2 regions of the Ensifer sp. Root142 genome follow, and region 1 is predicted to be linked to the other one. Evidence: riboswitches for the same ligand, from Rfam matches in the RefSeq annotation. Region 1 holds a riboswitch; the other holds the start of a gene.
What was found. Region 1 has a riboswitch for cobalamin ahead of ASD52_RS02455 (DUF1636 domain-containing protein). Riboswitches for the same ligand answer to the same signal wherever they lie in the genome.
Positions count from the first base shown of each region.

Region 2: it holds a riboswitch for cobalamin, as region 1 does, so the genes downstream of both, metE (5-methyltetrahydropteroyltriglutamate--homocysteine S-methyltransferase) here and ASD52_RS02455 (DUF1636 domain-containing protein) in region 1, are expected to answer to the same signal.

Region 1 is NZ_LMFK01000001.1:483,638-491,477, forward strand. It holds gene ASD52_RS02420 (alpha/beta hydrolase) at 1-245, shown strand, start outside; gene ASD52_RS02425 (hypothetical protein) at 625-897, opposite strand; gene ASD52_RS02430 (SLC13 family permease) at 1,002-2,777, shown strand; gene ASD52_RS02435 (NADP-dependent oxidoreductase) at 2,834-3,835, opposite strand; gene ASD52_RS02440 (oxidoreductase) at 3,894-4,709, opposite strand; gene ASD52_RS02445 (helix-turn-helix domain-containing protein) at 4,799-5,230, shown strand; gene ASD52_RS02450 (DUF1330 domain-containing protein) at 5,563-5,856, opposite strand; cobalamin riboswitch at 6,044-6,260, shown strand; gene ASD52_RS02455 (DUF1636 domain-containing protein) at 6,368-6,781, shown strand; gene ASD52_RS02460 (ABC transporter ATP-binding protein) at 6,804-7,610, shown strand; gene ASD52_RS02465 (ABC transporter substrate-binding protein) at 7,607-7,840, shown strand, end outside.
Region 2 is NZ_LMFK01000001.1:635,780-643,619, reverse strand. It holds gene ASD52_RS03150 (ABC transporter ATP-binding protein) at 1-321, shown strand, start outside; gene ASD52_RS03145 (PotD/PotF family extracellular solute-binding protein) at 354-1,652, shown strand; partial or broken gene ASD52_RS03140 (ABC transporter permease) at 1,826-2,656, shown strand; gene ASD52_RS03135 (ABC transporter permease) at 2,658-3,479, shown strand; gene ASD52_RS03130 (aspartate/glutamate racemase family protein) at 3,485-4,222, shown strand; gene ASD52_RS03125 (LysR substrate-binding domain-containing protein) at 4,180-5,124, opposite strand; cobalamin riboswitch at 5,587-5,807, shown strand; gene metE (5-methyltetrahydropteroyltriglutamate--homocysteine S-methyltransferase) at 5,905-7,840, shown strand, end outside.

The DNA of each region.
Region 1 (7,840 bases):
ACTCCCAGGTTCCGTGGGGCGTCGAAGCGCTGGCCGGCGCCGTCACCGAGCCTGCTTGGAAGACCAAGCCGAGCTACTATCTGGTTGCGGGTGAAGATCGCATGATCCCGCCGGCTGCCCAGCAGATGATGGCCAAACGCGCCGGCTCAACCGTCGTCGAAGTGCCCGGCAGCCACGCCGTCTATGTCTCCAATCCGAAGGCGGTCGCCGATCTCATCGAGAAGGCGGCGGAAACCGCCAACTGATCGTCGGCGACGAACGACACAGCAACAATCGACCAACACAGGGCCGGGAGAGGGATCTCCCGGCTCTAAAGCGCGTCGCGATCTCCAGGATTCGCTTGCTGCCCTTTAAGCTCTTGTTTTTGCGCATGTCGTCATCACAAAGCCGCTGCGCACTTTTGCACGACATGCTCTAGATTGCCGACATACCCCAGAGAATCCTGTCTAACGGGAGGCTCACCCAGTTCTCCCTCATTCCGGCCCTGTGCCGGAATCCAGCGAGCTGACGTCTGTCAGGTCGAAAGACCTTTCAGCCCAAGGACTTGGGCTGACTGGATTCCTGTGACGGGCACAGGAATGAGGGTGCTTTGAGCGCCGTGAAGGCGCCCGAATGTCGAACAGGTCATATGGATGACTTTGTCATCAGTCTGAGGGGCGGGAGAGGGATCTCCCGGCCGTGTTTGCTGGGCAGGACCTTCCGTCTTCCGAACGGCCCGGCGGCAACATGCAGCTTGCCCACAGCTTCGCCGTTGATGGCCACGCTGGCCCATTGGTACAAGCCTTCCACCGTCAGCTGTGGGAAGAGGGCAGGTTGCGAGTTCGCCGCGCCAACCCGATGCGTTTCGCGCTCATACCCAGATTTGTCGCTGCGGCGAATTCCGATTTGGCGAAACATGCGGTAGTCCTTGGGTGAACTTCCCGTCGGATTGTGCGTCAGGCCCCAAGCGCCTGTCGCGCGCTCTGCTGTCGCCCAGTCCTTCTGCCGAACCCAGGTATTGCATGACCGCCGAACAGTCCCTCGCGTTTATAGTCATCGGCGCCATGATGGCATTCTTCATCTGGGGGCGGTTTCGATATGACGTGATTGCCTGTTCCGCCCTGATGCTTTCGGTCGCCGTTGGCATCGTGCCTTTCGATCACGCCTTTGATGGTTTCAGCGACGATATCGTCATCATCGTCGGTAGCGCCCTTATCGTCAGCGCCGGGGTGGCGCGCTCCGGTGTCGTGGATGCGGCGATCCAGCGGTTTCTGCCGAACATTTCCTCGGTCCGGGCGCAGCTTGCGCTGCTGGTCATCACGGTCACGGTGCTTTCCGCCTTCATCAAGAATATCGGCGCGCTGGCGATCATGATCCCGGTGGCGTTCCAGTTTGCCCGCCGTTCCGGCGTCCAGCCCTCGGTGTTCCTGATGCCGATGGCCTTCGGCTCGCTGATCGGCGGGCTGATGACCCAGGTCGGAACCTCGCCCAATATCGTCGTTTCGCGCGTGCGCCAGGAGTTGACGGGCGAGAGCTTCACCATGTTCGATTTCACCCCCGTCGGCGCCACGCTTGCTGCCGTCGGTGTCGTCTTCCTGCTGTTTGCCTACAAGCTGGTGCCGCAGCGCACGAGCCAGCATGTCTCGGTGCAGGCGGCGATCGAGATCACAGACTATACCTCGGAGGCGGTGGTTGCCGCCGGTACGCCCATGATCGGCAAGTCGCTGAGCCAACTCGTCAAGATTGCCGACGGCGGTGCCGTCGTCACCGCGATGTTCCGGCGCGGCCTGCATGTGGCGCCATTGCCTGACGTCAAGCTCGAGGCCGACGATATCCTGCTGCTCGAAGGCGGGCCGGATGCGCTCGATCGTATCGTCTCGCAGGCCAAGCTGAAGATCTCCGGCGACCGTTCGCCGTCATCCAGCGAAAAGACCGGCGCGGAGATCGAGGCGGTCGAGGCTGTGATCGGCGGCGGCTCGCCGCTCGAAGGCATGACCGCGCAGCGCCTGGCGCTGTTCAGCAACCACAACATCAACCTGCTTGCCGTCAGCCGGCAGGGCGAGCGGCTGAAGCAGCGGCTCGGCAACATTCGCTTAAGGGCCGGCGATATCGTCGTGCTGCAGGGCGCGCGCCGTGAACTGCCGTCGTTCCTGCAGGACTTCGGCTGCCTGCCGCTGGCGCAGCGCGAGATCCTGCTTGGCACCATCCGCAAGGCGACGCTGCCGCTCCTCGTTCTTGCCGCCGCCATGGGCTCGACGGCCGTCGGCCTCGTGCCGATCCCGATCGCCTTCTTCGCCGCGGCCCTTGCCATGGTGATCTTCCGCATCATTCCGCTGCGCGACGTCTACCGGTCGGTCGACGGGCCGATTTTGGTGATGCTGGCAGCGCTGATCCCGGTCAGCGATTCGCTGCGCACGACAGGGGGCACCGACGTGATCGCCAGCTGGCTCGGCACGATTGCCGCGGGCCTGCCGCCGGCCGGGGCGCTGACGCTGATCCTGCTCGCCGCCATGGCAGTGACGCCGTTCCTCAACAATGCCGCGACCGTCCTGGTCATGGCGCCGATCGCCGCCAGTTTCGCGACCACGCTTGGCTACCGCCCCGAAGCCTTCCTGATGGCGGTTGCCATTGGCGCAGGCTGCGATTTCCTGACCCCGATCGGCCACCAGTGCAACACGCTGGTCATGGGCCCGGGCGGCTACAAGTTCAGCGACTATCCGCGCCTCGGCCTGCCGCTTTCGGTGGTGATTGTCATCGTCAGTGTGCCGGCGCTGATCGCCGTCTGGCCGCTGCGCTAATCGCCTTCCTAAAGGTAGTTGCTTCCTCTAACGGCAATCGGACCGGACCCCAGACGTCACTTCACAGCGACGACGACTTTCCCCTTGGCACGCCCCGTTTCGACATAGTCCAGCGCCTCGTTGGTCCTCTCGAACGGGAAGACCCGATCCACTACCGGTCGTATGGCACCTGTGTCGATCAGGGAGGTGATCTGACCAAGCTGCCCACCGTTGGCCGTCATGAAGTGGAAGGAGTAGCTGATCCTTCGGCGCTTCGATTTTCTCCTGATGCCGAAACTCAGCAGGCGCATGACCTGTTGAAGCAGCCAGCCAGAACCGTTCTGCCGCGCGAAGTCCGGATCGGGCGGACCGGAAATCGAAATCAGCTTCCCGCCCGGCTTCAGAACAGCAAGGGATTTCTCCAGCGTTTCCCTCCCTAGGCTGTTCAGCACGACGTCATAGCCCTGCAGCACTTTCTCGAAGTCATCCTTCTTGTAGTCGACGACGACGTCTGCGCCGAGACTTTTCACAAGAGCGATATTTGGTGTGCTCGTGGTCGTCGCCACATATGCCCCAAGATGCTTGGCAAGCTGGATCGCGATCGCGCCCACACCACCGGAGCCGGCATGGATCAGGACCTTCTGTCCCTTTTGCAAGTTGGCCCGCTCGACAAGCACCTGCCATGCTGTCAGGGCAACAAGCGGAATGGATGCGGCCTCGTTCATACTCAGATTGTTCGGCTTCATCGCTACATCGGCCTCGTCCATGGCGATGTACTCTGCAAATGTCCCGATGCGATCCTGGGCCGGGCGTGCATAGACCTCGTCACCAGGCTTAAATCGCCGGACATTGGCCCCGACCCTGACCACCACGCCCGCTACATCGTTGCCCAGCACCAGTGGAAGGCGGTAGGGAAGGATGACCTTGAACTCTCCGTCCCTGATCTTATTGTCCAAGGGGTTCACGCCGGCGGCATGAATCTCAACCATGACATCGTTCTCACGCAACTCCGGCTGTGGGCCTTCGCCGAGCCGGAGAGCGCCGCCTTTCAGATAGCGATCGATCAGGAATGATTTCATCAGACTAACTTTCGTTTCTATGGTGAGCCGGCAGCGCCAGCAGTGCGGCGGCGACAGCTCAATCGGGAAGTCTGCTGAACTTCCGAAGGTTCTTGTCGACGATGGACTCGGGCAGGAAGCGACGCATGAAACGGACTTGTCCTGCAGCTTTTCCGGCGGTGTAGCGTCGTTTGGGCGATGCCGCATTGGCGGCCCTTACGACGGCTTCGGCGACCACCTCGGGTGCATCGCCCTTCGCGACGATGTCGCGCATCAGCCTCTCCGCGTCGGCGCGAACCGTGTCGTAAACGGCAAGCGGGCGGTCCGGTCGCGTGATGTTCTCTTCGAAGGATGTGCGGGTTACGCCGGGCTCGACAAGCACGATGCGGATGCCTTGCGTTCGCACTTCGTGGTCAAGAGACTCCGAATAGCCTTCGATGGCATGTTTGGTCGATGCGTAGAGCGCATTGTAGGGGGCGGGGATCAGCCCGAGTATGGAGCTGAGGTTGACGATCCGTCCTCGATGCTGCCGTCTCATCGTGGGCAGCACCGCATTTGTCATGCGTATGATGCCGAACACGTTTACGTCGAAGACGGCTTTCGCCTGTTTCGTCGTGGATTCCTCAGCGCCGCCGAGCAGTCCGATCCCGGCATTGTTGACAAGAAGATCAATCCGTCCTGCGCGACTTAGAACCTCGTCGACGGTTGTCTGCACCGATGCGTCATCGGTTACATCGCAGATCAGCATCGTGATCCCGTCCGGGGTATCGGGCATCGGCTTTCGGCTGGTACCGAAGACACGGTAGCCATCGTGCCGCAGCGCTCGTGCTGTCACCAACCCAATGCCTGAGGAAGCGCCCGTGACCAGGGCAATGCCGCGTTCTGTCTTGCTCATCGGCTTGTGCTTTCATTTTATCATGGAATATCGCTGAACATTCAGTTACTATTAAATTAGTAGTTAGTCACTATCAAAAAGATACTAACATGAAAAATCTGTCGAGCCAGCCATGCCTGATCGCCAGGAGCCTTGCGCTTGTGGGGGATGCCTGGAGCATGCTGATCATGCGAGATGCCCATGCGGGCCTGACCCGCTTCGATGATTTCCGCAAAAGTCTTGGTATCGCGCCGACGATGCTGACGGGGCGGCTTTCAGCGCTGACGGAGGAGGGGCTGCTGGAGAAACGCCGCTATTCCGATCGTCCGCCACGAGACGAATATGTCCTGACCGAAGCTGGCCAAGACTTCCTGCCGGTTCTGTTTGCCATCGGCGCGTGGGGACGCAAGCATCGCGGCGGGGGCGAGGTAACCCGGTTCTTCGACGCCGAGACCGGAACGGAGATCGATCCCGTCACCATCGACCGGGCGACCGGCGCTCCAGTCGGGACACGTCCCATTCGTATCGCCGCACCGGAATGAGGCACCCCAGGCAGATGAAGTATCGCCTGACAACGCCTCTTGAAATCGCTTCCAGCACAGAGTTGCCGGTCCGTTGGTCGAGCAATGTCTTATGACCGTCGCCGGCAAACGCTGATGCCAGATTAATAGGTCCGGTTGACAGTCGCGATCGATCGTCCTGATGGCGTGAGAAGTGCTCTGCCAATGTGCGTCGCAGGCATCATTCGTTAGCTTGTGTTGTATTATGATATTACATAACAGATGAATATGAAAATATGCCGCATGTTGATATGCCAATGCCGCACCTTTGCGGTAAACGTCGGAAGCTGCTGGAACAATGACGGCCCGACTGCTTAGGTGGCAACGCCTTCCAGCGTCATGATCCGCGTCTTGGCGCAGCGCTCTCGGATCGCCTTGAGGCGTTGATACGCCGGCGAGTTGTACCACTCGAGCAAGGAGTGCATGTCCGGGAACTCGACAATGACGAGCCGGTGCGGCTCCCAGTCTCCCTCGAGCACCCGGGTAGCGCCACCGCGCCCCAAATATCGGCCACCATAGCGCGCCTCCGTTGCCGGCACTTCCCGTATGTATTCTTCAAAGGCCGCGGCATCGGTGACCTCGACATCCGCAATCAGATAGGCGGCCATGGCAGATCTCCTTTTCCACACAGGCGCCATCGAAGGATACGCCCGTTGGTCGGTGCGGGCGAGTTGGTCAACATATTTTTGTGTTGAATAATGTTATGTTATCACATAACAAATGCGCATGAAAAAATGCGACATGTTGATAGGCCAAGGCCGTGCTGTCGCGGCGGTTGTCACCTCCGCCGAAGTGTGCGACGAAGGCTTTGATGGTGCTGCAACCGCGACAATGCGGAAGCGGCTGAAAAGGGAACACGGAGCGGACGACCCAAATGGGGCCGAAACCGTGGCTGCCCCCGCAACTGTGAGCGGAAAGCGCATTCACACCATGTCACTGGCGATCAGCCGGGAAGACGTGGATGCGCCGCGACCCGCGAGCCAGGAGACCTGCCATCGAACCGATCAACCACAACGGACGGGGTGTTCCGATGGAAAAGAACTGGTTTTTGCGCGACGGTCATCCGTCATCATGCCGCGTTGCCACATTCTCTCCGGACCAATCCGGAGGAGAAGAGACATGGCCAATCCGGTTTCCCGACAGCACACGATAACGGTCTGCACCGATTGCCGTTTCACCGGCGGCCCATGCCGTCCGGGAGCGGATCTGATCCAGCGGCTGAACCGCAGTATTGCCGCGCTCGGCGAGCCGCTCGACCGGGATTTCTCCATTACTGGGACGGTCTGCATGGCCGCGTGTACCAGGCCTTGCACCATCGCTTTCCAGGCAACCGGCAAGGCGACCTACCTCTTTGGCGATATCTCGCCCGAGGAGGATATCGATGATCTCGTCTCGTTCGCGACCACCTATGCCGGAAGGGGCGATGGCATGACGCGGGCGGCCGAGAGGCCGCGCGGGCTCAACGGCAAGACGCTGGCGCGCATCCCGGCAGCGATGCTGGTCTCCGAAGACATCGGCTGGCATTTCCAATGATGGCGCGGGGAGGGACGAGCCGATGAGCTGCACCGCGACAGGGGCCGGGCTTCGGGTCCACGCCCTGGATTGGGGACCGCGCCCGGACCTGCGGCTGGTCCGCGAGATCGACTTTGCCATTGCGCCCGGCAGCCGGCTTGCCATTCTCGGGCCGAACGGTGCCGGCAAGACCTCGCTGCTGCGCTGCCTCTATCGCTCGGCCCAGCCGATAGCGGGCGCAATCGAGGTCGATGGCGTCGACATCTGGGCGATGACGGCGCGCGAGGCGGCAAAGATCATTGCCGTCGTGCTGCAGGAAATGCCGAGCGACTTTCCCTTCAGCGTGCGCGACGTGGTGATGATGGGCCGCATCCCCCGGCGTGAGGGCATGAGCGGCTGGACCGCGAGGGACCGCGAGACGGTTGCGCACGCGCTCGAGCATCTCGATCTCACCCACCTTGCCGGGCGGCAATTCGCGACGCTTTCGGGCGGCGAGAAGCAGCGGGTGCTGATCGCCCGGGCGCTTGCCCAGCAGCCGCGCATCATCATTCTCGACGAGCCGACAAACCATCTCGATATCCGCCACCAGCTCGAAATTCTCGAGTTGTTGCAGACGCTGCAGCTGACGATCGTCACCACGCTGCACGACATCAACCTGGCAGCCGAGTTCGCGACCGATGTGGCGATCCTGACGGAGGGACGCATGACGGCCTTCGGCCCGCCCGAAGACGTGCTCAACCCACAAGCGCTTTCCGCCGCCTTCGGCGTCACCGCCACTGCCCACAACAATGCCGTTTCGAGCGGCGCACGCTTTTCCTTTTCACTTGCTCGACAGGAACTGATTTCATGAAGACCTTCATTGCCCATTCCGCCTTTGCCCTGCTGGTTCTGGCGGCAACGCCGGCGCTCGCCTATCCCGTGACCGTCAAGAGCTGCAACCGCGAGGTGACCTTCGATTCAGCACCGAAGCGCGCCGTTTCCAACGACGTCAACCTCACTGAAATGATGCTGGCTCTGAAATTGCAGGACCGCATGGTCGGCTATACCGGCGTATCCGGCTGGAAGACGCTGGACGAAAAG
Region 2 (7,840 bases), 150 kb from region 1:
ATGGAGGCGGCCGGTGGCCCGAGGTTTGCCGTTCGCGACATCGCACAGGAAATCGGTGCGCCAATCGACATCGGCATCCGCACCGACCGCGTTCGCCTCGAGCCTGCCTCGGAAAAGACCCTCGGTTTTCAGGCGGTGGTCTCCAACATCGAATATCGCGGCGCTTCGGTGAAGTTGACCGTCAGTGGCGCCGGCAGCGACGACTTCACAGTGATCGTCAGCGATGCCGACTATTTCAACAAAACCGTGTCGGTCGGCGACGCGGTGTCCCTGAGCTGGGCCCTGGAGGATGTCGTCCCCCTCGGTCGCCTTTCAGCATGAGTGACCAACCATCAAAAAAAGGGGAACTGCGCATGACGAATGAAACTACACCGAAGACCTCGAAGGAGGGCCTGTCCCGACGCACGCTGCTCAAGACCGGTGCGGCGGCAATCGGCGCGATTGCCGGGTCCGGGGCGATCACCGGCTTTCCGACGATCTGGGCGCAAAACCCGATCACGCTGCGCCAGTTCGGCACCGGCGTTTCCAACATCAATGCCATTGCCGAGAAGTGCAAACAGGATCTCGGCATCACACTGGAAATGACTGCGACGGATTCGGACGCCGCGGCCCAGCGGGCAGTGACGCAGCCCGATTCCTACGACATCGCCGACATCGAATACTGGATCGCCAAGAAGGTCTTCCCGGCCGGAGTGATGCAGCCGATGGATGTCTCGAAAATCAAGTACTACGACAAGATCGTCCCGCTGTTCATCGACGGCAAGCTGAAGCCCGAAAGCATTATCGCCCAAGGCACCGCCCCGCACACCGTCGGCTTTGTCGAGGCGCAGGCTTCCAGGACCTTCGCGAAGTCGCCGACCCAGTGGATGACGCTCATTCCGACGATCTACAATGCCGATACCCTCGGCATCCGCCCGGATCTCGTCGGCCGCGACATCACGAGCTGGGCCGACATCATGGATCCGGCCTTCAAGGGCAAGGCCGCGATCCTCAACATCCCGTCAATCGGCATCATGGATGCCGCCATGATCATGGAAGCCTTGGGCAACGTCAAATATGCCGACAAGGGCAACATGACGACGGATGAGATCGACCAGACGATCGACTTCCTCATTAAGGCCAAGCAGGACGGTCAGTTCCGCGCTTTCTGGAAATCCTTCGACGAGAGCGTCAACCTGATGGCCTCCGGTGAAGTGGTGATCCAGTCCATGTGGTCACCGGCCGTCGCCGCCGTCCGCTCGAAGGGGATCGCGTGCAAATACCAGCCGCTCAAGGAAGGCTATCGCGCCTGGGGTGGCGGCCTCGGCCTTGCCGCTCATCTCCAGGGCGCCCAGCTCGACGCGGCCTATGAATACATCAACTGGTACCTGTCGGGCTGGGTCGGCGCCTATCTCAACCGTCAGGGCTACTATTCGGCCGCCATGGACACGGCCAAGGGCTTCATGTCCGAGGACGAGTGGGGTTACTGGGTCGAGGGCAAGCCGGCAAAGGGCGATATCCTCTCGCCGGAGGGCAAGGTCATGGAGAAGGCCGGTGCCGTGCGCGATGGCGGCTCCTTCGAAGACCGCATGGGCAAGGTCGCCTGCTGGAACTCGGTCATGGATGAGGATCGCTACATGATCAAGCGCTGGAACGAGTTCATCGCGGCTTGAGGCAGACGAAACGCCCTCGCTGCGGCGCGCCCTCGAATGGGGCCGCCCGCAGCGAGCGGAACCTGACGAGCAACGCGAGAGGATGAACAATGGCGGTAGTGGCAATTTCGCAGCCATCGGAGGCCTTGGCCGGTAGACCCAGCAGTGTCCGTGCTTGGCTGCAAAGGCTGGGCGCCTATCTGCAGGCGCTGCCGCTCATCCTCATTCTCGGGTTCTTCTTCGTGCTGCCGATCCTGACGGTTCTTGTCGTCAGCTTCTGGGACTACGACTTTGCCGGGCTTTATCCGGACTTCCTGACCATGAACTATGTCGACACGCTCGGTTCGTGGGTGACGTGGAAGACCTATCTCAACACGTTGAAATTCACCGCCCTCGTCTGGTGCCTCACACTCTTGATCGGCTTCTGGGTCGCCTATTTCCTCGCATTCCACGTGCGCACGACGACCATGCAGATGGTGCTCTTCCTCATCTGCACCGTGCCGTTTCTAACCTCCAACATCATCCGCATGATCTCCTGGATCCCGGTGCTTGGACGCAATGGCCTCGTCAATTCGACGCTGATCGACCTCGGCATCATTACGCAACCGATCGAGTGGCTGCTCTATTCCGATTTTGCTGTCGTGCTTGCCATGGTTCACCTCAATACGCTCTTCATGGTGACGCCGATCTTCAACACGCTGATGCGCATTGACCGTTCGCTGATCGAAGCGGCGCGCGACTGCGGCGCCAGCGGCCGGCAAGTGCTCTGGAACGTCATCCTGCCACTCGCCAAGCCCGGCATCGCCATCGGCTCGATCTTCGTCGTCACCCTCGTCATGGCCGACTTCTCGACGGTTCAAGTTATGTCGGGCGGACAGAGCGCTTCGGTCGCGCTGATGATGAAGAACCAGATGTCACTGCTGCAATATCCGGCTGCGGCCGCCAATGCGGTAGTGCTGCTGATCGTCGTGCTCCTGATGGTCGCCGCGATCCTTCGGGTCGTTGATATCCGAAAGGAACTCTGAGATGAACCATGAGCGGCGCACCCTTGAATTCTACCTGCTCGCGGGCTTCTTCGCCCTGTTCGTGCTGTTTCTCTACGGGCCGTTGTCGGCGGTGCTGATCCTGTCCTTTCAGGGGCCGAATGGCGGTCTCACATTTCCGTTGAACGGACTTTCGCTGCACTGGTTCTACAATCTCTTCGAGAAACAGGCGGTCGGCGACTTCGGCGCGTCCTTCCGCCGCTCATTCACGCTGGGACTGATGGTGATGGTGGTCAACGTCGTCGTGGCGCTCCTCGCCGGCCTTGCCTTTCGCCACCGCTTCAAGGGGGCGACGGCCCTCTTCTACCTGACCGTTGCCAGCCTGGTCGTGCCCTCGATCATCATCTCGCTCGGGATCGGTGTCGTCTTCCAGCAGTTTGGCCTGAAGCCCGCCTGGTATTCCTCCGGCTTCGGCGCACATCTTACCTGGACCCTACCCTTTGGCGTCTTGATCATGTTTGCCGTCTTCAACCGCTTTTCGCCGGCCTATGAAGAGGCGGCCCGCGATCTCGGCGCCACCCCGTGGCAGACGTTTCGGCATGTGGTGCTGCCGATGATAGCGCCGAGCCTGATCGGGGTCGGCCTCTTCGGCTTCACCCTTTCCTACGACGAGTTCGCCCGTACACTGATGACCTCGGGCAGCTACAACACCCTGCCATTGGAAATCTACGGAATGACCACCAATGTGACGACGCCGGTGCTTTACGCGCTGGGCACGGTCACGACGCTCTTCTCCTTCACCACCATCCTCGTCGCGCTTGCCGTCATTCTGACGCTTCGTCGGCGGCAGGTAAAAATGAGCTAGGTTCGATGCGCATTCTGATCGTCAATCCGAACACCACCCTATCCATGACCGAGAAGGCGGCGGCCGCAGCCCGCGCCGTCGCGGGCCCGAACACGGAGATCATCGCGAGGACGTCCAAGTCCGGACCGGCTTCGATCGAAGGCCACTATGATGGCGCGATCGCGCTTCCGGGCGTGCTCACCGAAATCCGGGACGGCGAAGCGGCAGGCGCCAACGCCGCCGTCATCGCATGCTTCGACGATACTGGTCTGGAAGCAGCCCGCGCGCTTGCCCGCATCCCCGTGGTCGGGCTTTGCGAATCCGCTGTGGCGACGGCCGCCATGCTTGCTCAGCGTTTCACCGTCGTGACCACACTCGAGCGGTCGCGTGTGCTTATCGAGAACCTGGTCATACGCTATGGGATGAGTGCCCGGACGAAGGTTCGCGCTGCGGACATCCCGGTGCTGCAGCTTGAGGACAAGGCTTCGCCCGCGTTGGCGAAGCTGCGATGCGAAATCGAGCTGGCGCTCGTTGAGGACGGCGCCGAGGCGATCGTGCTTGGCTGCGCCGGGATGGCCGATCTTGCGCGCGCACTTCAAGCCGAATACGGCGTTCCGGTCATTGATGGCGTATCGGCAGCCGTCAAGCAGGCCGAGGCGTTGGTGTCGCAAGGACTGACGACCAGCAAGCGCGGCTCCTATGCTCCGCCGCTCAGCAAATCCTATTCAGGTCTTATGAGCGCGCTCGCACCGATCTCGGCTTGAGACCGTACCGAGGGAAGCTCTCCGGCCACGGCGGCCAGCTGCGCGTTCGATGTGGCGGCTTCGGCAATGATCCACTCGCGAAACACCTGGATCTTGTTCTGCCGCCGGTGGCTTTGCGGATAGACCAGCCAATAGGCACGGCCATCCCTGACCACATGGTTGAACGGCCGGATGAGTTTTCCGCTGCGAAGCTCCTCAATCACAAAGGTGGAGACGACCATGGCAATGCCATGATCGAGCAATGTGGTGGCCACATCCATTGCCTGGACGTCGAAGATCAGCTCAGTGCCATTGCTGGCCGGCGGTTCCACGCCCGCTTCGGTCATCCAGCGCCGCCACCAGCTGGCGTTGCCGAAGCGCCTCACCGTGAGAACGTCGGCCGGATCCTTCAGCTGATGTTTTTCCAGGAACGTCGGCGTACAGACGGGCATGTATTCGATCGGGAAAAGAGGAAACACTTCATTGCCCGACCAGTCGCCGTTGCCGCTGCGCACCACGAGATCAATCGCATCGCGCTTGAAGTCGATCAGCTCCGTGGACATGTGCACGCGAATGCTGATGTTTGGATGGGCTGTCTGAAACGAGGCGAGCCTGGAACCAAGCCAACTTGAGACGACGGTTGGCAGTACCGAGATGTGCAGGTGATGCTCGGTCTTGTCGGCAATCTCGGAGAACGCCGTACCCAGTAGATCGAGCGCCTCGGTCACCTTCGGCGCAAGCTGCCGTCCGGCAGCCGTCAAGCGCACTTCCCGTGGCAGACGGACAAACAGCGGCGTGCCGGTGCGGTCCTCCAGCAGTCGGATTTGATAGCTGACAGCGGCTTGCGTCATGCCGAGCTCCTGCGCCGCGCGGGTGAAACTCAAGTGCCTGGCTGCGGCCTCGAACGCGCGCACCGCACTCATGGGGGGAATCTTGCTCATGAAGTGAGATAAGCATTCTTTATGGCAGCATGCGAGAAATCGCTTTGCGCGAAACCACCAAAATCCTCAATTTTCTCGCGAACACATCACCACAGAACTGAAGGGGTTAGCAATGCTTAGCGCACTGCGATCGATCATCCTCCACGTCTGGACTTCGGCCAAGAGAGCTGCCGACGCCACGACGACCATCGATACATTCAGCGAGTTCCAACTGAGGGACATCGGCCTGACGCGAGACAATGACAGCATCCGGGCGCGCGCGGGCGATGTTGCTGATCCGTGGCAGCACGTAGCGGGCTCTGATCCGGGCGGTGCCCTTTCGCCGCAGACGCCAAATGATGAAGTCGCGTCGCCGCCCTTGCGACAAACTTTCGACCTCGGCCGAATGGAGAAAATAAAGACATAAACATTTCTTTATACGATTGACGCCGTCGACTTTGCGGGGCATTGTCGAACAATCGTGGTTCTGCGGCTCGTCTGACGACAGGCCGGAGCTAAGAGGGAATTCGGTGCGGCGCCGCAAGGCGCTCATGCCGGAGCTGCCCCCGCAACTGTAAGCGGCGAGCGGTCGTCCAATGATGTCACTGAGGGAGACGCCTCGGGAAGACGGGACGGTTCGTGTTGACCCGCAAGCCAGGAGACCTGCCGCGATAGATAACGTCCACGGGCGGGGTGTCCGATGTGTCGCCTTGACGAGCGAGCCAGTCTCGGTCGTGGATGCGTCGCATTCAAAGCCTTGCCCACAACCTTCGGGGTAAGGAAATGACCATCAAGACAGCCAATCTCGGCTTTCCACGTATCGGCAGCCACCGTGAACTGAAGTTCGCGCTGGAGCGCTATTGGGCCGGCAAGATCGAGAGACAGGACCTGCTCGACGTCGCCGCCAGGCTGCGGGCCGAAAACTGGGCCGCGCAAAAGGCGCGTGGGATCCAGATCATTCCATCGAACGACTTCTCGCTTTACGACCAGGTTCTCGACACATCAGTGCTGGTTGGTGCGGTGCCACCGGCCTATGGCTGGAAGGGCGGCCCGGTCGACCTCGACGCCTATTTCGCCATGGCGCGCGGTTCGACGACTGCCGCCTGCGCGTCCGGTTGCACGCATGGCGGGCCCGACGGGGGCAACCAGGCGCTGGAGATGACCAAGTGGTTCGACACGAACTACCACTACATGGTTCCGGAATTCGCGGAGGATCAGCGCTTCGAGCTGACGCGCAATGCGCCGCTTGACGCCTTCCTCGAAGCCAAGGCGCTCGGGCATGTCACCCGCCCTGTCGTCCTCGGCCCCGTCACCTTCCTGAAACTGGGCAAGGCGCTTGCCGGCGGATTCGACACCATCAATCTGATCGAGCGGCTGCTGCCTGTTTATACGAAGCTTCTCACCGAGCTTGGGGAAGCCGGCGTCGAATGGGTGCAGATCGACGAGCCATGCCTGGTGCTCGATCTCACTGAGCGGGAACGCCAGGCGCTGGCGCTGACCTACCAGACGTTCGCCTCGGAACTTCCGCAGTTGAAAATCATGCTCGCGACCTATTTCGGCGCGGTCAGTGACAACATGCCGACAGCCCTTTCGCTGCCGGTTGCCGGGCTGCATGTCGACCTCGTGCGGGCGCCCCAACAGCTCGACTTGCTACTTCAGACGGTACCGGCACAGCTTGTGCTGTCGCTCGGCGTCGTCGATGGCCGCAATGTGTGGCGTACCGATCTTGCCGGCCTCTTCCGCCGGCTGCAGCCGTTGATCGAGGCGCATGGCCGCGATCGCATCGAGCTTGCACCGTCGTGCTCGCTGCTGCACGTGCCAATCGACCTCGATCTCGAACGAGCGCTCGATCCGGAGCTCGGCTCCTGGCTTGCCTTCGCCCTGCAGAAGCTGGACGAACTCAGCCTGCTTGCCCGCGCATTCGAGCCGGGCCTGGCCAATCCCGAGCAGGTCTTTGCAAAATCGATTGCTGCGGTCGAGGCACGGCTGACCTCGCTCAAGGTCCACGATCCACTCGTTGCCGGACGCTTGAAGAACCTGACGGCAGCAGACAGCCGCCGTCAATCGAGTTTTGCAACGCGCCGGCGCCGGCACGAAGACAGGCTGGCACTGCCGCTCTTCCCGACGACGACGATCGGCTCCTTCCCGCAGACGTCAGAGGTGCGCCAGGCACGATCGCTGCATGCCAAGGGCGAGCTCAGCTATGTCGACTACCTCGCCTACCTGCGCCAGGAGACGGAGAAGGCCGTGCGCTGGCAGGAGGAAATCGGCATCGAGGTGCTGGTGCACGGCGAATTCGAGCGCAACGACATGGTGCAGTATTTCGGCGAGCAGCTCTCCGGCTATGGGTTCACTCAGAGCGGTTGGGTGCAGAGCTACGGCTCGCGCTACGTACGCCCGCCGATCATCTTCGGCGATGTCTCGCGCCCGAACCCGATGACGGTCGATTGGGCAACCTATGCGCAGTCGCTGACGGACAAGCCGATGAAGGGCATGCTCACCGGCCCGGTGACGATGCTGCAATGGTCGTTCGTGCGCGACGACCTGCCCCGGTCGATCGTATGCCGGCAGATCGCACTGGCGCTGCGCGACGAAGTCACCGACCTGGAAACGGCCGGTATCGCCGTGATCCAGATCGACGAACCGGCGCTGCGCGAGGGACTGCCACTGAGACAGGCCGATCGAAAGGCCTATCTCGACTGGGCGGTCGGGTGCTTCC